One region of the Agrobacterium sp. O3.4 genome, then DNA from elsewhere that is predicted to be linked to it. Evidence: predicted binding sites of a transcription regulator. Region 1 holds the regulator's gene; each other region holds the start of a gene.

Region 1 (6,687 bases):
AACAGAGCCGATTTCGTTCAGCATGTTGAGCGCCGCTTCGTTGGCGCCGCCATGTGCAGGACCCCAGAGGCAGGCGATGCCCGCCGCAATACAGGCGAACGGGTTTGCACCCGAAGAACCGGCAAGACGCACCGTGGAGGTGGAGGCGTTCTGCTCGTGGTCGGCATGCAGGATGAAGATGCGGTCCATGGCGCGGGCCAGAACCGGATCGACCTTGTAATCCTCGCACGGCACCGCAAAGCACATGTGCAGGAAGTTGGAAGCGTAATCCAGATCGTTCTTCGGATAAACGAAGGGCTGGCCGATATGGTACTTATAGGCCATGGCGGCGATCGTCGGCATTTTCGCGATCATGCGCAGCGAAGCGACCATGCGCTGGTGCGGATCGGTAATGTCGGTCGAGTCGTGGTAGAAGGCTGAGAGAGCACCGACCGTGCCGCACATGACGGCCATCGGATGCGCATCGCGACGATAGCCGGTGAAGAAACGGCTCATCTGCTCGTGCACCATGGTGTGGCGCGTAACGCGGGTGTCGAAGTCCTTCTTCTGCGCAGCCGTCGGCAGTTCGCCGTAAAGCAGCAGATAGCAGGTTTCCAGGAAGTCGCCCTGTTCGGCGAGCTGCTCGATCGGGAAGCCGCGGTGAAGGAGAACGCCTTCGTCACCGTCGATATAGGTGATCTTGGATTCGCAGGAGGCCGTCGACGTGAAACCCGGGTCGTAAGTGAAGGAGCCCGTGTGCTTGTAGAGCGTGGCGATATCGACGACGCTTGGTCCAATCGTGCCTTCCCTTACCGGGAGTTCCACCTGCTTTTCGCCAAGTGTCACTGTAGCGCTTTTTTCCGTCATACTGATCCTCCGAGAACATGCGGGTGGAGGCGTTGAGACACGCCTCGCGGTTAAGCGTCTACCGATTAGCTATATGATCCTTGCGCCGATGCCAAGCTATTCGAAGGTCAAATTGTGCATTGCGGCAAACGCAATTACGTTGCTTGCGGCATTATCGGCCATGGCAATTCAATCTCGGTCAACGCGCGGTTAAAGGAAAGGATTGCAATCCTTCCCGCCGCCCTGCAAACCTGTTTCCGGTGCGGCAGGGGCGCGGCGCGGATTGCTTGGTCAAGGGGAAAAAAAGCATCTCGGATATGCCGAAACGTTGCAGGGTGAGTTGCCCGGCGCGCATGAAATCCTGTTTCCCGTTCACCGTGCCGGCGATCTTGTGGCTTATGATCTGCCCACCCGTGTTGTCAGGCGCAATCTCAAGGCTGTCATCACCGAAAAAGTTGCCGGCTGTGTCGCCGAGGAACGCGCATTCGGCCATGATTTCCTTTTCGTTCCCGTCTTTATCGGCTGCGGCGCGATCCTGTGGTTTTCCCTTGATGTCACGCCGTCCTTGCCTGCTCTCGCCATCATGTTCCTGCTTGCTGCCGGTCTGGCGCTGTTTAGCCGATATAATAACGGCCTGTCGGCGGCGACCTGCAGCGCTGCCGCTTTTCTTCTGCTGGGCATGCTTCTGGCGGATGTTGAAACCCGGCGGGCGGGAACCGTGGTACTGGATACCCCGGTTACAACCACCATCACCGGCACGGTGGTGCGCCGGGAAGTGGATGCGCGCGGTTCCTGGCGATATGTCATTCAGCTGGCTGCGACCGAAGCGCCAGCATTGTCGCGTCCGCCGGCGAGAATCTCGCTGATGTCCCGTGGCGGAGGTGACCCCGTTGCACTTGGCGCGACCATTCAAGGCAAGGCCCGACTGTCGCCGCCTTCCGGCCCTGCTTTGCCGGGTCTGAATGACTTCGCCTTCGCTTCCTATTTCAAAGGTATTGGTGCGACCGGATTTTTCTACAAACCGCCGCAGGCACTCATATCACCAAGGGGCGACATCAAAGTCGAAACGGGCTGGCTGGAATGGGCGGATATGCGGCTTTATGGCCTGCGCAGCGCCATTGCAGAGCGCATCCGCTATGTCATTGGCGGTGACGCCGGAGCCTTCGCCGCGTCCATCGTCACTGATGAGAGACAGGCGATCTCGGCCGATACGATGGAGGCATTGAGGCTTTCCGGCCTTGCCCATATCGTTGCCATATCCGGGCTGAACATGGCACTTGCCGCAGGCATTTTTTTTGTGGGGCTGAGGCTGACCTTCAGCTTGTTTCCCGCTTTTGCGCAGCGCTGGCCCGTCAAGAAGATTTCGGCTTTCGCGGCACTCTTGATGACGCTCGCCTATTACCTGATTTCCGGTTTCGCCGTCTCCGCCGAGCGCGCCTGGCTGATGATGTCGGTGATGCTGATCGCGGTTCTTTTCGATCAGCCGTCGCTCAGTCTCCGGAATGTCGCTATTTCGGCTCTCATCATCCTTGTCTTTTCGCCTTCGGAAATCATGGGGCCGAGTTTCCAGATGTCGTTTGCCGCGACCATCGCGCTCGTATCCACCTATGCCTGGTGGGGCCGCCGGCGCGGCGATCACGAGCGACTGTTGATCGGACGCAGACCGGTATGGATGACGGCGGCGCAAATGGCAGGAACCATCATTGGCGGGGTCATTACCACGTCGCTGATTGGCGGAGTTTCGACGGCGATCTATTCGGCCGAGCATTTCCATCGTGTCACCACCTATGGACTTTTCGCCAATCTGGCTGCCATGCCGCTGATGTCGCTGATCGTCATGCCCTTTGGCCTGCTCGCCATGCTGCTGATGCCGTTCGGGCTCGACGGGCCGTTCCTGAAGATCATGGGTTATGGCATGGCGCTTGTCATCGAAGTCGCCAATGAAGTGGCGTCCTGGGGCGGCAGTGCAGCAACGGGGCGGCCGCATGAGTGGTTCATTGGTCTCGGCTCCGCCGGTTTCCTGCTGCTCACCTTGCTGCGCAGCCGGCTTGCATTGCTTGGTATTCCGCTTCTTGTTTCCGCCTTCGGCCTGTCGGCGGCCACGGCCTATCGCGATGGCCCGGATCTGCTCATTCACGAGGAGGGGGAACTGGTGGCGCTGCTGGACGACGGCAAAGCCTATACGACAAAAACGCGACCGCAGGACTTCGTATACGGCCAGTGGCAAAGAGCACTCCTGTTGCCGGAACAGCCCGTTCCACCGGTCAATCTCAAAGCGGAGGCCGCAATAACCAGTGTAGGATTGACCACAAAATCAAAACTTACGCCGGAGGAGACGAGGGCGGTGACACGGCAGATGACGGCAGCGCTGAAAGATGCGGAACCCGGCGTCTTCACCTGCAGCAAAGGCATATGGTGCGTGGCGCGCGCCGGGAGCGGGGAGTGGATCGTCGTTCTGGAAGACGGCCGGTTTGCCGGAAAAGCCTGCGACATCGCCGATATTGTCGTCGTTTCCCGCAGGACCTCGTTTTCACAATGCCGCTCAGGTGCGCTTCTGCTCAACCGGGATATATTGCGGCGCATTGGTTCGGTGGAAATAAACTTTGCCGACAGCGATCAGCCTGCGGTCGTCGGACGGCTGCGCGCGGCGATTGCCGGGGCGGACAGGCCATGGAGCGAGCACCGCTATTACAACTGGAAAACCGACCGTTTCGAATACGAGGTGCCGGAACCAGTCAGGCAGTTGCTGGCGACACCGCAATGAACGTCGCCAGCATGGATATTCAGACCTTCACACGCAGATCGGCAGTCATTTCACCAATGCCGCCGATTTCCTCCTCATGCGCCGCATCGCGCCAGATCTCATTCAAACCGGCTTCATACCATTCACGCATGGCGGGCAGGGCCAGCAGCCGGTCGCAATAGGCTTTTGCCGCAGGTGAAAGATCAGCGCCATAGGTCTGGAAACGGAACGCGACAGGGCAGAAGAAAGCATCGACCGCCGTGAATTTCTGACCGGCAAGATAAGGACCGCCGAATTTTGTCAGACCTTCGCTCCATAGCGCATCGATGCGCTTTATGTCTGCCGCAAGCCCGGCATCGCCACCCTTCGGCTTGACCCGAATACCGACCGACATCGGATAAAGATTGCGCAGCGAGGAAAAGCCGGCATGCATTTCACTCGCCGCCGAACGCGACCATGCCCGCGCCTGCTTGTCGCCTGCCCAGACGCCCTGGTGCCGTTCTGCGAGATATTCGGCGATCGACAGCGTTTCCCATATCGTCACGCCATCATCGACAAGGCAAGGCACTTTGCCGGTCGGCGAGAAGCTGGAAAAGGCGACACCTTCGCCAAACGGAACAAGTTTTTCATCAAAGGCGATACCCAGAGTGCGCATCAACACCCACGGCCGCAGTGACCATGAAGAGTAGTTCTTGTTGGCGATGTAAAGATCGTACATGGCTTATCTCCCGGATATGACGCGCATTTCTATACCTGTCGGGGCATGATGGAATATCGAAAATAATCCATGGCACTCATAAATCGCGTTGATGAATGGCAGGGGCTTTGCATCGAGTGTCACCATTCGGTGGCAGCGTCAGGCCGGCCGCATCCCGCAAGCGTCAACGACCTCACGCGATCAGAAGTCCACGGCGTACGACGCATTGGTGATAACAGGCCGGTGAGGAGTGCGCGACAAAGATATCCATATGAAACTGGAACTGATCTTTACCAGACGAGATGTATCCGTCTGCGGGAAGAATAGGAGTGCCCGAGACTCACATGGTCAGTCGAACTAAGAAATTGCCGTTATCTTCGACAGGCGCCGCCGCATGACGACACCTGTCTCGAGAGAATGACGGCCAATTCAGATCAATGGTAACGGCGTATAAGCCCGACCAGCTTGCCTTGAATTTTTACCCGGTCAGGCCCGAAGATACGGGTTTCATAAGCGGGGTTGGCGGCTTCCAGCGCGATGGAAGCGCCCTTGCGGCGGAACCGCTTCAGCGTCGCTTCCTCGTCATCCACCAGTGCCACGACGATATCGCCCGGATTGGCGGTATTGCTGTTGCGGATGATGACGGTATCGCCGTCGAAAATCCCCGCCTCGATCATCGAATCGCCCTTAACTTCGAGCGCGTAATGTTCACCCGAACCCAGCATGTCCACCGGTACGGCAACATCATGGGTGTTGTTCTGGATGGCGGAAATCGGCACGCCGGCGGCGATGCGGCCCATGACCGGCACCGTGGCAGCACCACCGAGATCGTTGGCGGGCGCCTTGGGCGCAGGTGCGGGTTCCGGTGCCTTCGGTTTGCCGAGGCTGCCTTCGATGACGCTTGGCGAAAAGCCGCGCTGCGGCCTCGCACCAGGCGCATAGGCCTCCGGTAGCTTGATGACTTCCAGCGCCCGTGCCCTGTTAGGTAGCCGGCGAATAAAGCCGCGCTCTTCGAGGGCGGTTATCAGCCGGTGGATGCCGGATTTGGAAGCAAGATCGAGTGCGTCCTTCATTTCATCGAAGGAGGGCGGCACGCCGGACTCTTTCATTCGTTCATGAATGAAGAGAAGCAATTCCTGCTGTTTGCGCGTGAGCATGAGGAAAACACCCTTGAGAATCGTAGTGGAGGTCGCGAAACAAATACAGAACGAACACTATATGTTCCATATGTGTTCCGCAATCCCCTAAAATTTCGTGAAGCTGCTATCTGTTGTTTTGATAATTTGCCTGAAAGCACGAAATTGTGCTTTTCTGCCGTCCGGACTGTTCCGGCATGGCCATGCCGCATGCGACAGGAGGAAGCAGGGAAATGACGAAACCATACCACATCGACCATCTCGTATTGCCTGTCGAGCACATCGACATTGCGGCAAATCGCCTTGGAAACCTGGGATTTACGGTAGCGCCTGCGGCTCTTCACCCCTTCGGCACGCAGAATGCCTGCGTTTTTTTCGCCGATGGAACGTATCTGGAGCCTCTCGCAATCGCTAACCCGGCTAACTATAATGCATCGATTGATCGCGGAGATGTGTTCACCGGGCGGGACCAGGCCTTCCGGAAACAGGTTGCAGGCGAGGGATTTTCCGCTCTGGTCGCTGCGACACAGGACGCTCGTGGCGATCACGACCGATTCGTAGCCGCGGGCCTCTCGGCCGGGAATGGCTTTGAATTTTCGCGGCCGGTCAAAATGCCGGATGGTTCGCAGAGCGAGGCGGCCTTCCGGCTGGCTTTTGCAGCAGGCGGTTCCGCGGAGGATTTCTTTCTGTTCAGTTGCCAGCGGCTGCAGGCCCTGCCGGGCGACCGCTCAGTGCTGGAGCGCCATGCTAACGGCGTTTCCGGTCTCAGCGAGATCGTCCTGTTTTCCGGTGGTGATGCGAATGCGGTGCGGCTAATCGAAACTGTTTTCGGCTGTGATGGCAAAATGTCCCCGGATGGTGATGTGCTTTTCGCAACCGGCAATGCCCGCATAAGACTGACGCAAAAGCCGGTCTTCGGCGGACATGCCTTTAATATTCCCGAAGAGGGCGGCGGTGGATTGCGCGGCGCAGGCATCGTCTTTTCCGTTCGCGATCTTGCCGTGACAGAAGCGGTACTTGCTGCTAATGGCGTGTCCAGCACAGAAGCGGCTGGCCGGCTGGTGGTGCCCGCAGCACCCGGTCAGGGCGTTGCCTTCGCCTTCGAGGAAAAATGATGAGCGTTACGAACAATCTCAAAGTCACCGCCGGCGATGGCGCCAGCAAGGTCTCCTTTTCCAATACCGAGCGTTTTTCGCTGATTGCCGGCCCCTGCCAGATGGAAAGCCGCGAACATGCCTTCATGATTGCCGGCGTGCTGAAGGAACTTTGCGACAGCCTGGGCATCG
Region 2 (6,687 bases), 1.1 Mb from region 1:
AGGCTTCGGAAGCCGTATCCATCGTTCTGTCCACGCAGCATCTCGATGCAAGCTGGGATTCGAAGAAGGTTCGCGCCGTTGTCGAACCCTATATCCGCGAAGCTCTGGGCGACCTGAAGATCGCTGACGATTGCCAGTGGTACATCAACCCGACGGGCAAGTTCGTCATCGGCGGTCCTGATGGCGATGCCGGCCTGACCGGCCGCAAGATCATCGTCGACACCTATGGCGGTGCTGCCCCCCATGGTGGCGGTGCATTCTCCGGCAAGGACACGACCAAGGTCGACCGTTCCGCCGCCTATGCCGCCCGCTACCTTGCCAAGAACGTTGTGGCTGCCGGTTTGGCCGAGCGCTGCACGATCCAGATCTCCTACGCTATCGGCATCGCCCAGCCGCTGTCGATCTATGTCGATCTGCACGGCACGGGCAAGGTCAGCGAAGATCAGGTTGAAGGTGCGATCCGCAAGGTCATGGACCTGTCGCCCTCGGGCATCCGCCGTCATCTCGATCTTAACAAGCCGATCTACGCCAAGACGTCCTCTTATGGCCATTTTGGTCGCAAGGCCGGCCGTGACGGCTCCTTCTCCTGGGAGAAGCTTGATCTGGTGAAGCCGCTCAAGGAAGCTTTGAGCGCCTAACACTTGTTATTTGGCGGGGATTGAGAGATACCGTGACCAACTTTTGTAACCCGCATAGTGCCATTCATCTGGCGCTGTGCGGGTTAAATCTATTTGTTCTTGAGAGTATGACATGACGGAAGAACGGCGTTCGCGCGCAACGGAAGCGTTTTTTGGCAGACGCAAGGGCAAGCCTTTGCGCAATCAGCAGGTCGACACGATCGAAAACCTGCTGCCTTTGCTGAAAATCGATCTGGGGAGCACACCGCCGCAAAATCTGGCGGCTCTCTTTCCTGCGGATGTGAGATCGGTTCGTCTGGAGATCGGCTTCGGCGGCGGCGAGCATCTTGCCCATCGCGCGGTTGAAAACCCCGAGACAGGCTTTATCGGCGTCGAGCCCTTCGTCAATTCCATGGCCAAGCTGCTCGCAACCGTGCGCGAACGCGAGTTGATGAATATCCGCCTTTACGATGATGACGCGACGCAATTGCTGGACTGGCTGCCGGAAGGGTCGATCGATCACATTGATCTTCTCTACCCCGATCCCTGGCCGAAGAAAAAGCACTGGAAGCGCCGTTTCGTCTCCGACGTCAATCTTGCCCGCTTCCACAGGGCGCTGAAACCCGGCGGCAAGTTCTGCTTCGCATCGGATATCGACACCTACGTCAACTGGACGCTGCAACATTGCGCCCGCCATGGCGGTTTTGAGTGGACGGCGACGAGCGCTGACGACTGGCGCACGCCCTATGCCAACTGGCCGGGCACACGTTATGAGAACAAGGCGAAAAGAGAAGGCCGCAGCTCGGCCTATCTCACTTTTATTCGTCGCTGAGCGGCTGAAGTATCAGATATTCGCATCCACTTCCGCCGCAAGCGGAATGGAAGGCTGGGCGCCGGCGCGGGTGCAGGCAAGCGAACCTGCGACGGCGGCACGCTTCAGCGCCTTTTCGAAATCCATCCCCTGATCAAGGCTGGCAGCGAGATAACCGCAGAACGTATCGCCTGCGCCAACCGTATCGACGGGTACGATCTTCAGGCCGGCGGCCCGGTACAGCTTGCTATTGCGAATGGCGATCACGCCGTCCGCTCCAAGTGTGACGATCAATGTCTGGCCGGATTTTTCATGTAAGGCCTTGAGTTCGGTTTCCCGTTCCGAACCGGAAAGTCCGTTCTTGCCGATCAGCAACTCGAACTCGGTTTCGTTGGCGATGACGATATCGGCAAGGCCGGCAAGGCGCGGTCCGTCTGCGGTCAGCGGGGCAGTATTGATGACGGTGGTGACGCGCTTGGCCTTTGCGGCCGTCAGCGCCGCTTCGATGGCGGATGCGGGTATTTCGAACTGCAGCATCAGAATATCGCCCGCCGACATCTCCGCCACGACCTTGGCGGCGTCGGATGCCGACACTTCGCCATTGGCGGCGGGAATGACCGAGATCATGTTCTCTCCGCCTTCACCAATAAGGATCATCGCCGTGCCGGTCGGGCCCGGCGCGGTCTTGACGAGCGAGAGGTCGGTGCCGGCATCACGCAACAATGTCAGCGCCGGTGCGGCAAAGGTATCGTCACCCGCTGCACCGGCCATTTTGACCGTGGCGCCCGCCCGCTTTGCGGCAAGCGCCTGATTGGCTCCCTTTCCGCCCGCCGCGGTGGAGAAGCTTTCTCCCGTCACGGTTTCACCGGGTTTTGGAAGACGTTTGGCGGTGGCGATGAGATCCATGTTGATGGAGCCGAAAATAGTAATCATGGGCGGCATGTCCGTATGAAATTCAAGCGAGACGGCGACTTTGCCCGAGACGATCACTCGTCGTCAACTACCCGCAATTTGGCCGCACCGGCTCTGTTATCCGCAAAGCGGCGGGCCTGCTCGATTTCCCCATGCGCAGCTTCTTTTTCCGTCGGCGAAAAATCGAGGCCCTCAATTTTTTGGCCGCGCGCCAAGACCTTGTCTGAGGAAATCAGCATCATGTCGACGTCCTTCTGCGCCAGCCCGAAATGAGCCTGCAGCTTGCGCGTCCGGTCGTCCAGCCGCCGCACATCGTCCATCAGCAACGCCACTTCGCCTTGAATGAGATGCGCCTGCTCGCGCATGCGCTGATCTTTCAGCACCGACTGGATGACCTGCACCGACAGCATCAGAAGGGACGGCGATACGATGACGACGCGAGCCCGATGGGCGCGCTGCACCAGATATTCGAAATGCTGGTGAATATCGGCGAAGATCGATTCGGACGGCACGAAGATGAAGGCCGTATCCTGCGTCTCGCCGCGGATGAGGTATTTCTCGGCCACGTCGCGAATGTGCACTTCCATATCGCGCCGGAACTGCTGAATGGCGGCGCGCTTCGCTTCCGGCGACTCATCTGCTTTCAGTGCGTTCCAGGCTTCCAGCGGAAACTTGGCGTCGATGACAAGCGGCGGCGCGTTATTCGGCATCTTGATGGTGCAGTCCGGCCGGTAACCGTTCGAAAGTGTGGGCTGAAGCTGGAAAGCACCTGCGGGAAGTGCATCGGCAATCAGCGCCTCCATGCGCGCCTGTCCGAAGGCGCCTCGCGTCTGCTTGTTGGAAAGGATCGCCTGCAGCCCGACCACATCCTTGGCCAGATCCTGAATATTGCCCTGTGCGGCATCGATGACCGCCAAGCGCTCCTGAAGACGGCTCAGATTTTCATGCGTTGATCGGGTCTGCTCCGTCAGCGTTTCGCCCAGCCGCTGCGACATGCCGTCGAGACGCTGATTGAGCGTCTGGCTCATCTCGGTCTGGCGTGTGCCAAGCGTCTCCGCCATGGCGGCAATCCGGCCGTGCAGTTCGGACTGGGTTTTCAGAAGGTCGGAGATTTCTCCATCCGCTCCCGCTTTTTTCACGCGGTTCGTTGTGACCAGCCATGTGATCGCCAGACCGAAAAGCAGAGCCGCGAGCAGCGCGCCGAAACTGATATCGACGGAACCGGCCCGCAATGCCGGATCGAGGAGAACGGATAAATCTATGCTCATGGTTAAATCTAGCAGATTTCTTGTGATTCGTAAGATCAAAACAAGAACATTCCTGCGGCGGAAATGAGTCCGGCAGAGCGGAAGCCCGGCGCGGTTTGACCGCTCGTGTTTTTTATTTCCTCCGCGCAAGAGATACGTTATGGGAAGCCATGACTATCAAACCGCTTATCATTTTGCCCGATCCCGTGCTGCGCCAGCAATCGAAACCCATCGAACAGGTGGATGCCGAGGTGCTGCGCCTTGCCGACGACATGCTGGAAACCATGTATGATGCGCCGGGCATTGGCCTTGCCGCCATCCAGGTCGGCGTGGCGCGCCGTATGCTGGTGATTGATGTTGCGCGTGAAGGCGAGGAAAAGACCCCCGTCGTCTTCATCAACCCGGAAATCCTCAAGGTGTCGGACGATATTTCGACCTATGAGGAAGGCTGCCTCTCCATTCCCGATTATTACGCCGAAGTCGAGCGCCCAGCGGCGCTGACGGTGCGCTATGTCGGCCGTGACGGCAAGCAGCAGACCGTCGAGGCGGACGGGCTTCTCGCCACGTGCCTGCAGCATGAGATCGATCACCTGAATGGTGTTCTGTTCATCGACCATATCTCGCGGCTGAAACGCGACATGGTCATCAAGAAATTCACCAAAGCGGCCCGCGTAAAGGTCTGATCCGTCCTCCTTGTCTGGAGACGGAAGGGCACAAAGGGCAGGGGGCGACGATGTCTCTTCGCATCATCTTCATGGGCACGCCGGATTTTTCCGTTCCCACCTTGCGTGCATTGGTGGAAGCGGGTCACGAGGTCGTTGCCGTTTATACGCAGCCGCCGCGTCCCGGCGGTCGTCGTGGCCTCGATCTGCAGAAGTCTCCCGTACATCAGGCGGCCGAACTTCTGGGCCTGCCCGTGCTGACGCCCGTGAACTTCAAGGCCGAGGAAGATCGCCAGCAGTTCCGGGACTTCAACGCAGATGTGGCGGTTGTCGTGGCTTACGGGTTGCTGTTGCCTGAAGCGATCCTCACCGGCACGCGCCTTGGCTGTTATAATGGCCACGCTTCCCTGTTGCCGCGCTGGCGGGGTGCGGCTCCCATCCAGCGGGCGATCATGGCCGGCGATGCCGAGACCGGGATGATGGTCATGAAAATGGAAAAGGGGCTCGATACCGGCCCCGTCGCGCTGACCGCAAAGGTCGCGATCGGCGAGAATATGACAGCCGGCGAGCTGCACGACAGTCTCATGCTCGCAGGCGCGCGGCTGATGCGGCAGGCGATGGACAGGCTGGAAGCAGACGACCTGCCCCTCATCACACAGGCCGAAGAGGGTGTTGTTTACGCTTCGAAGATCGACAAGGGTGAGACCCGCATCGATTTCTCCCGCCCTGCACAGGATGTCCATAACCATATTCGTGGCCTTTCGCCTTTTCCCGGCGCATGGCTGGAAATGGATATTGGCGGCAAGGCCGAGCGTGTGAAGGTTCTGGCCTCTGAGCTGGCGAGCGGCATGGGAGAAGCGGGCACCGTGCTGGATGATGCCCTCACCATTGCCTGCGGCAGCGATGCCGTTCGGCTCACTCGCCTGCAAAAGGCGGGCGGCAAGCCGATGTCGGCCGCCGATTTCGTTCGTGGCACCCCCGTTCCCGTCACAACGAGGCTCGGCTGATGCCACGCTTCCGCATGACCGTCGAATATGACGGTTCACCCTATTTTGGCTGGCAGAGACAGGATAACGGCCCCTCGGTTCAAGGCGCGCTGGAGGCTGCCGTCCGGTCGCTGACAGGGGAAACCGTTTCCATTCGCGGTGCGGGCCGTACCGATTCCGGCGTACATGCCGTCGGGCAGGTGGCCCATGCCGATCTTTCTCGCGACTGGGAGCCTTACAAGCTTCGCAATGCGTTGAACGCCCATCTGGCGATGGCGAAGGAGGCCGTCTCGGTTCTGGACGTCGCAGCCGTAACGGAAGATTTCGATGCCCGTTTTTCCGCCACCCGCCGCCATTATCTCTATCGCATCATTTGCCGGAAGGCTCGGCTGGCGCTGGAACACAAACGTGCATGGTGGGTTTCGAAAGACATGGACCATGAGCGCATGCACGCGGCTGCGCAGATGCTTGTCGGCCGGCATGATTTCACCACCTTTCGCTCGGTTCATTGCCAGGCGAGCAGCCCGATCCGGACACTCGACCGGCTGGATGTGACACGCAATGGCGACCTCATCGAAATCCGCGCGACGGCGCAGAGTTTCCTGCATAACCAGATCCGCTCTTTCGCCGGTACGCTGAAAATGGCCGGTGAAGGCGCCATGACACCGGAGGATGTGCGCGCGGCACTGGAAGCACGGGATCGCAAGGCCTGCGGCCCGGTTGCGCCGCCGGACGGTCTTTATTTCATGCAGGTGGATTATCCTGATGTCATTCCGCCGCGTGTGCATTCAAAAGTCGAGACCGTGGAAGACGCGGACTGACCCAGAAGTCAGTATCGACGATCAAGCCGGGTAGACGCCAAGAAAACGCTGCAGCGCCTCCGACAGAAGCATGCCCGGCACCAGCAGCGTCATGACGATGGCGGAGACGAGCAGCGACTGGTCGCGGATGAAGAACCGCACGATCCGCGAAAAGGCGAAGACCAGCGACAGAAGCAGCGCCAGCCACAGGATGGCGATCAGCCCCTGCAAGGGCGGCAGGAAGAAAGCGATCAGGATCAGAACGGCATAGGCATAGGAAAACGGTAGCGACAGCCAGTTCATGGTGGTGACCAGCGGCGCGAATTTTTCCCGGGCACCGAAGGCAAAGAGCAGCATGCCGATCAGCAGCAGCGGCACGATCCAGCAGATGGCTTCGACCATCGCCAGACGGAAAAAGAAGATCAGCCCGGTTCCGGTGCCCGGTGGACATCCAGCGAGGAAGGCCGCGCGCAGCCACAGCCAGGACACCAGCATAGCGGGCAGGCACCAGAGGGCAGAATAGAAGGAGCGCCACATGCCGCGCTCGGAGAGATCCAGATAACGCGCACCGGTATGGTCGCCGAGCAGCAGCAGCCACAGGCCCTTCAGATAAAGCCTTATTTCACTTGCCGTCGGCATGGGCGAACCATCG
Region 3 (6,687 bases), 110 kb from region 1:
GACGGTTGATTCACCGTCACGATTTTACCGGAATAGTCCGCCGGGGCGTTGCCATGTGTTGAATCAAAAAAAAACAAGGCCTTTCAGCCTTGTTTTCCAGGTTTCGCGTGATCTGTAACCGTTGCCGGGGCAGCGACGAGCGCGCCTAAGATCTGATCCTCCCAAGACTGACCGCGAAAATGACAAGAATTTAAACTTCTTGCCTCTTTTGTAAGCTAAAGCTAGCTCAATCACCCATGCTTGTCATCTCATTTTTTGCATATTTGTTACAGTCGGCAAAAAATTCTCTGTGGTGCAATTTGTCGCACCGGATCAAGAATAATATTCCGGTCAAAGCGTTTTGACGCGAATTAGCTATCTCGAAAATGCCACGAAATCGCCTTCAACGCTCTTTTCATGGCGGGTTTTCTTCTTGGCGGGAAACGGCTATATCCGGCGCCAATATCCCTTTATTCGGGGCGATTCCCGCGCCTTTGCGCGCCGTCGTCCACATCAATGGAAGCCGTCATGCGTCTCAGCCGTTATTTCATGCCCATCCTGAAGGAAAATCCCAAGGAAGCGGAGATCGTCTCCCACCGCCTGATGTTGCGCGCAGGCATGATCCGGCAGCAATCGGCTGGCATTTATTCCTGGCTGCCGCTCGGCAAGCGCGTGCTGGACAAGGTCAACAGGATCATCCGTCAGGAGCAGGACCGTTCCGGCGCCATCGAGCTTCTGATGCCGACGCTGCAGACCGCCGAGCTCTGGCAGGAAAGCGGCCGTTATGACGATTACGGCAAGGAGATGCTGCGCATCAAGGACCGCCAGGACCGCCAGATGCTGTATGGCCCCACCAATGAGGAGATGATCACCGACATCTTCCGTTCCTATGTGAAGTCCTACAAGAACCTGCCGCTGAACCTTTACCATATCCAGCTGAAGTTCCGCGATGAAGTGCGTCCGCGTTTCGGCACCATGCGTTCGCGTGAGTTCCTGATGAAGGATGCCTATTCCTTCGACCTGACCAAGGAAGACGCGATCCACTCCTATAACAAGATGTTCGTGGCTTACCTGCGCACCTTCGAGCGCCTTGGCCTGCGCGCCATTCCCATGCGCGCCGATACCGGCCCGATCGGCGGCAATCACAGCCATGAATTCATCATCCTGGCCGATACCGGTGAATCCGAGGTCTTCTGCCACAAGAGCTTCCTCGACCGTGCCATCCCGGCCGAAAACACCGACTTTGACGATGTCGCAGCCCTTCAGGGTGTATTCGATGAGTGGACGGCCGATTATGCCGCCACCTCCGAAATGCATGAAGAAGCAGCCTATGATGCCATTCCGGATGGTGAGCGTCTTTCCGCACGCGGTATCGAAGTTGGCCACATCTTCTATTTCGGCACCAAATATTCCGAGCCGATGGGTGCGAAAGTGCAGGGCAAGGACGGCAAGGAACATCCTGTCCACATGGGTTCCTATGGCATTGGCCCGACACGCCTTGTTCCCGCCATCATTGAAGCATCGCATGATGAGAACGGAATCATCTGGCCGGCCTCCGTCGCGCCTTTTGATGTTGTTGTCATCAACATGAAGGCTGGCGATGCGGCCTGTGATGCGGCTTGCGAAAAGCTGTATTATCAGCTCTCCAACGCCGGCAAGGATGTTCTTTACGACGATACCGACGACCGTGCGGGCCAGAAGTTTGCCACCGCCGATCTGATCGGTGTGCCGATGCAGATCATCGTCGGCCCGCGTTCTGTTGCGAATGGCGAAGTCGAAGTGAAGGACCGCAAGACCGGTGAACGTGAAACCGTCACAATCGAGGCGGCAATGAACAAGGCGCTTGCCTAAGCACGAACGGAAAGATGGGAGCGGCCTTCATGCGAAGACCGCTCCGGTTTTATGGCGCAGGCGCCGTTACGATTGGGACCGATCTTTGGAAAAGACCGATCCTGCAGATTGAGATCAGGGAGACGACATGGCAAAAGCCGATGCTGACAAGGGTGCGGCTCCTTCCGCCCGGGAAAAGACCGCCCGGCCTTTTTCCGCTTTTGAACGCATGGTGGCCTGGCGCTATCTGCGGTCGCGGCGCAAGGAAGCGTTCATTTCCGTCATCGCCGGTTTTTCTTTTGTCGGCATCATGCTGGGCGTTGCGACGCTCATCATCGTCATGGCGGTCATGAATGGTTTCCGCACCGAGCTGATTTCGCGCATTCTCGGCATTAACGGCCATATGATCGTCCAGCCGATCGACCAGCCCTTCAATAATTATGATGAGCTGGCGAAGAAGTTTTCAGCCGTGCCTGGTGTCACCATGGCCCTGCCGCTGGTGGAAGGCCAGACATTGGCCTCCGGCCGAGGCGGCGCAGGCTCCGGCGCGCTGGTGCGTGGCGTGCGCCAGGAGGATATCGACAAGATCAAGGAAGTTGCCAGCAACATCAAGACCGGCGATCTCGTCGGCTTCATGGCGGGCGACGGTGTTCTGGTCGGCTCGCGGCTTGCCGCACAGCTTGGCGTAACGGCGGGTGATGATATCACCCTCATTTCGCCGGAAGGCGACGTGACGCCGATGGGCGTCAATCCGCGCGTCAAATCCTACAAGATATCAGGCGTCTTCGAGATCGGCATGTCGGAATATGACGCGTCGATGATCTATATGCCGCTGTCTGAAGCCCAGCTTTATTTCAATGCCGACGGCATCGTGCAATCCATCGAGCTTTATGTCAGCCGCCCCGATGACGTTGACGGCATCCGGCCGCTAGTGGAGCAGGCCGCCGAACGGCAGATCTATATCACCGACTGGCGACAGCGGAACCAGACCTTCTTTTCCGCCCTGCAGGTGGAAAGAAACGTGATGTTCATGATCCTCACCCTCATCGTTCTGGTGGCGGCGCTGAACATCATTTCCGGCCTCATCATGCTGGTGAAGGACAAGGGCAGCGATATCGCCATTCTGCGCACCATGGGTGCCAGTTCCGGCGCGGTCATGCGGATATTCTTCATGACCGGAGCGGCCATTGGCACGGTCGGCACCTTTGCCGGCGTGGCGCTCGGCGTCATCGTCTGCCTCAACGTGGAATCCATCCGGCAATTCTTCTCCTGGATATCCGGCACGGTGCTGTTTGACCCGCAGCTTTATTTCCTCAGCCAGCTGCCGGCCGAAATGGATATCAGCGAGACCATCACCGTCGTCATCATGGCGCTGACGCTTTCTTTCCTGGCAACGATCTTTCCAGCATGGCGGGCCTCCAAGCTCGATCCGGTGCAGGCCCTGCGTTACGAATAAGGACCGCTTCGCAATATGGCAAAAAAAACAGTGCTGCGGCTTACCGGTGTGGAACGGACCTATGGTCAGGGTGAAACGTCGCTTTCCATTCTGCGCAAGGCCGATCTTGAATTGAGGAGCGGTGAGATGGTGGCGCTCGTCGCCCCCTCCGGTACCGGGAAATCCACACTGCTGCATCTGGCGGGCCTTCTGGAGCACCCTGACGCGGGTGAGGTTTTCATCAATGGCGCGCCATGCAACGGTCTGCCGGATGAAACCCGCACCGCGATCCGTCGCAGCGACATCGGTTTCGTCTATCAGTTCCATCACCTCCTGCCGGAGTTTTCGGCGGTGGAAAATGTGATGATGCCGCAGCTTATCGCCGGTCTCACACAGGCCGAAGCGCGCAAGCGTGCCAGCGCCCTGCTGGACTACATGCGCGTCGGCCATCGCGGCGAACATCGCCCGGCCGAACTTTCCGGTGGCGAGCAGCAGCGTGTGGCGATTGCGCGCGCGGTTGCCAATGCGCCGCTTCTGCTGCTTGCGGATGAGCCGACCGGCAACCTCGATCCCGAAACCGCGCATTATGTTTTCGATGCGCTGGAGGCCTTAGTGCGCCAGTCCGGCCTTGCGGCGATGATCGCCACCCATAACCACGACCTCGCTGCCCGCATGGACCGACGTGTCACGCTTGCAGACGGCAAGATCGTCGATTTCTGATCATCACGGTCTGAGCCGGCGATATCGTCGACGCGGCTGAGTCGCTTCGCTGCGGCTCCTCCATGGGCCGGCTCCTTCTTCCACAATTGAATTTTTTCCGAACCCGGAGGTGTTTTAACCTCCGGGTTTTTTCGCTTTGGAGTCAGGGGCTTGCCGATCATGGGAACGGAACCGCAGCCGATTCTGCCGCGTTAGAAAGAGGAATATCAGTAAAACCCTGTTGACAATCGAACAAAATGAGAACAAAGTTGGAACATAACGAGTAAGGAGAGACCAATGACTGATTTCATCCGTGACGTTGCCGCTTTCGCTTCCATCGCTGTCTTTGTTGCCAGCTTTTCGGTAATCCTCACTGCCCTGTGAAGGAAACACCGGCGCAGAAGCCTGTATGGAGGCCGCAAGCCTGTGGACTTTAAGCGCCGGAAATCGGAAAATCGCCCCCTCGATTCAGAATGACAGGACGACGATATGGGCGATACGGTTGTGCGTGGAGAAAACTCTGACGAAACGCTGAAAACGCCTGGTTTCGTCCATTTGCGGGTTCATTCCGCTTACTCCCTGCTTGAGGGGGCATTACCCCTCAAGAAAATCATGTCCAAGGCCGTTGCAGATGGCCAGCCGGCAATTGCCATCACCGACACCAACAATCTTTTCGTTGCGCTGGAGTTTTCCGAAAAAGCGCGTGACGAAGGTCTGCAGCCGATCATCGGTTGCCAGGTGTCGATCGACATGCAGGATGCGGCGGAGGATCGCCGCAATCACAACAGCCACCTCGCCAAGCTCCCAGCCATCGTGCTTCTGGCTGCCAATGCCGAAGGTTACGAGCGGCTGGTGGACCTGATCAGCCGCGCCTATCTGGAAGGCGAGGGCAGTGGCGGACATTCCGTGCATGTTACCCGCGCTTGGCTGGAAGAGGCCTCCAATGCCGGGCTCATCGCATTGACGGGCGCCACTGGCGGTCCTGTCGATATGGCGTTGAAGGAAGGCCATGCCGCGCAGGCCAAAGAGCGGCTGCTGACGCTGAAGTCGCTCTTTGGTGACAGGCTCTATATCGAATTGCAGCGCCAGTCCGGTTATGACCGCTCCCACGAGCGACGCATGATCGGCCTTGCCTATGAACATGATATCCCGCTGGTTGCCACCAATGAGGCGTTTTTCCCTTCCAAGGCAGACTATGAGGCGCATGACGCCCTGATGGCGGTGGCGCATAATGCCATCGTTTCCGATGACAGCCGCTTCCGCCTGACACCCGATCATTATCTGAAAAGCCGGCAGGAGATGACGGCGCTGTTTGCCGACCTTCCCGAGGCGCTGGAAAATACCGTCGAGATTGCGCTGCGCTGCTCCTATGTGCTGAAAAAACGCGGGCCCATCCTGCCACGTTTCACCGGCGCCAGCGAAGATCCGGAAGCGGCCGAACATGCCGAAACAGAGGAGCTTCGCCGCCAGGCGGTGGAGGGGCTCGACCAGCGGCTTGCGGCGCTCGGCATGTCGCCCGGCTATACGGAGCAGGATTATCGCGAGAGACTGGATTTCGAACTCGGCGTCATCTCGCGCATGAAATTCCCCGGTTACTTCCTGATCGTTGCCGACTTCATCAAATGGGCCAAGCAGCAGGACATCCCTGTTGGTCCCGGCCGCGGTTCGGGCGCCGGCTCGCTTGTGGCTTATGCACTGACCATCACCGATGTCGATCCGTTGCGCTTCTCGTTGCTGTTCGAGCGCTTCCTCAATCCCGAGCGTGTCTCGATGCCGGACTTCGACATCGACTTCTGCCAGGATCGCCGCGAAGAGGTGATCCGTTATGTGCAGCGCAAATATGGCCGCGAGCAGGTGGCGCAGATCATCACCTTCGGTTCGCTGCAGGCGCGTGCGGCATTGCGCGATGTTGGCCGCGTGCTGGAAATGCCCTATGGGCAGGTGGACAAGATCTGCAAGCTGGTACCCAATAACCCGGCCAACCCGACGCCTTTGTCAAAGGCCATCGAGGAAGAGCCGCGCCTGCAGGAAGAGGCGGACAAGGAACCCGTCGTCGCCCGCCTCCTGGATATCGCCCAAAAGATCGAAGGGCTTTACCGCCACGCCTCCACCCACGCCGCCGGTATCGTCATCGGTGACCGGCCGCTGTCGAAGCTGGTGCCGATGTATCGCGATCCGCGCTCCGACATGCCGGTCACCCAGTTCAACATGAAATGGGTGGAAAGCGCCGGTCTCGTCAAATTCGACTTCCTCGGCCTGAAGACGCTGACGGTATTGAAGGTCGCCGTGGATTTTGTCGCCAAGCGCGGCATCAAGGTCGATCTTGCCGCCATTCCGCTGGACGACACGAAAACCTATGAGATGTTGTCGCGTGGCGAGACCATCGGCGTGTTCCAGGTGGAAAGTGCGGGCATGCGCAAGGCGCTGATCGGCATGCGCCCGGACTGCATCGAGGATATCATCGCGCTGGTGGCGCTTTATCGTCCGGGCCCGATGGAAAACATCCCGGTCTATAATGCCCGCAAACATGGCGAGGAGGAGCTGGAGTCCATCCACCCCACCATCGACCATCTGCTCAAGGAAACGCAGGGCGTTATCGTCTATCAGGAACAGGTGATGCAGATCGCCCAGGTCCTGTCAGGTTATTCGCTCGGCGAAGCCGATCTTCTGCGCCGTGCCATGGGCAAGAAGATCAAGGAGGAGATGGACAAGCAGCGCGAGCGTTTCGTCGATGGCGCCATCAA

The links. Region 1 encodes LexA, which represses DNA repair genes until DNA is damaged. Its sites were predicted from a motif close to TGTTCNNNNTGTGTTCNG; they were not measured.
Region 2: a site for LexA is predicted at 3,640-3,657, ahead of M0412_RS11190 (DNA recombination protein RmuC). Genes of this name have one in related genera too.
Region 3: a site for LexA is predicted at 4,203-4,220, ahead of dnaE (DNA polymerase III subunit alpha). Genes of this name have one in related genera too.

Annotation. Positions count from the first base shown of each region.
Region 1 covers NZ_JALPZP010000001.1:1,204,715-1,211,401, reverse strand. Annotated here, with positions in the region: gene gltA (citrate synthase) at 1-846, opposite strand, end outside; gene M0412_RS05835 (ComEC/Rec2 family competence protein) at 1,154-3,589, shown strand; gene M0412_RS05830 (glutathione S-transferase family protein) at 3,609-4,286, opposite strand; gene lexA (transcriptional repressor LexA) at 4,700-5,422, opposite strand; gene M0412_RS05820 (VOC family protein) at 5,635-6,516, shown strand; gene kdsA (3-deoxy-8-phosphooctulonate synthase) at 6,516-6,687, shown strand, end outside.
Region 2 covers NZ_JALPZP010000001.1:2,298,202-2,304,888, reverse strand. Annotated here, with positions in the region: gene metK (methionine adenosyltransferase) at 1-638, shown strand, start outside; gene trmB (tRNA (guanosine(46)-N7)-methyltransferase TrmB) at 751-1,449, shown strand; gene M0412_RS11195 (ribokinase) at 1,462-2,361, opposite strand; gene M0412_RS11190 (DNA recombination protein RmuC) at 2,415-3,608, opposite strand; gene def (peptide deformylase) at 3,758-4,270, shown strand; gene fmt (methionyl-tRNA formyltransferase) at 4,321-5,256, shown strand; gene truA (tRNA pseudouridine(38-40) synthase TruA) at 5,256-6,056, shown strand; gene M0412_RS11170 (hypothetical protein) at 6,078-6,674, opposite strand; gene dapE (succinyl-diaminopimelate desuccinylase) at 6,658-6,687, opposite strand, start outside.
Region 3 covers NZ_JALPZP010000001.1:1,310,727-1,317,413, reverse strand. Annotated here, with positions in the region: gene proS (proline--tRNA ligase) at 508-1,830, shown strand; gene M0412_RS06330 (lipoprotein-releasing ABC transporter permease subunit) at 1,958-3,265, shown strand; gene M0412_RS06325 (ABC transporter ATP-binding protein) at 3,281-3,964, shown strand; gene dnaE (DNA polymerase III subunit alpha) at 4,433-6,687, shown strand, end outside.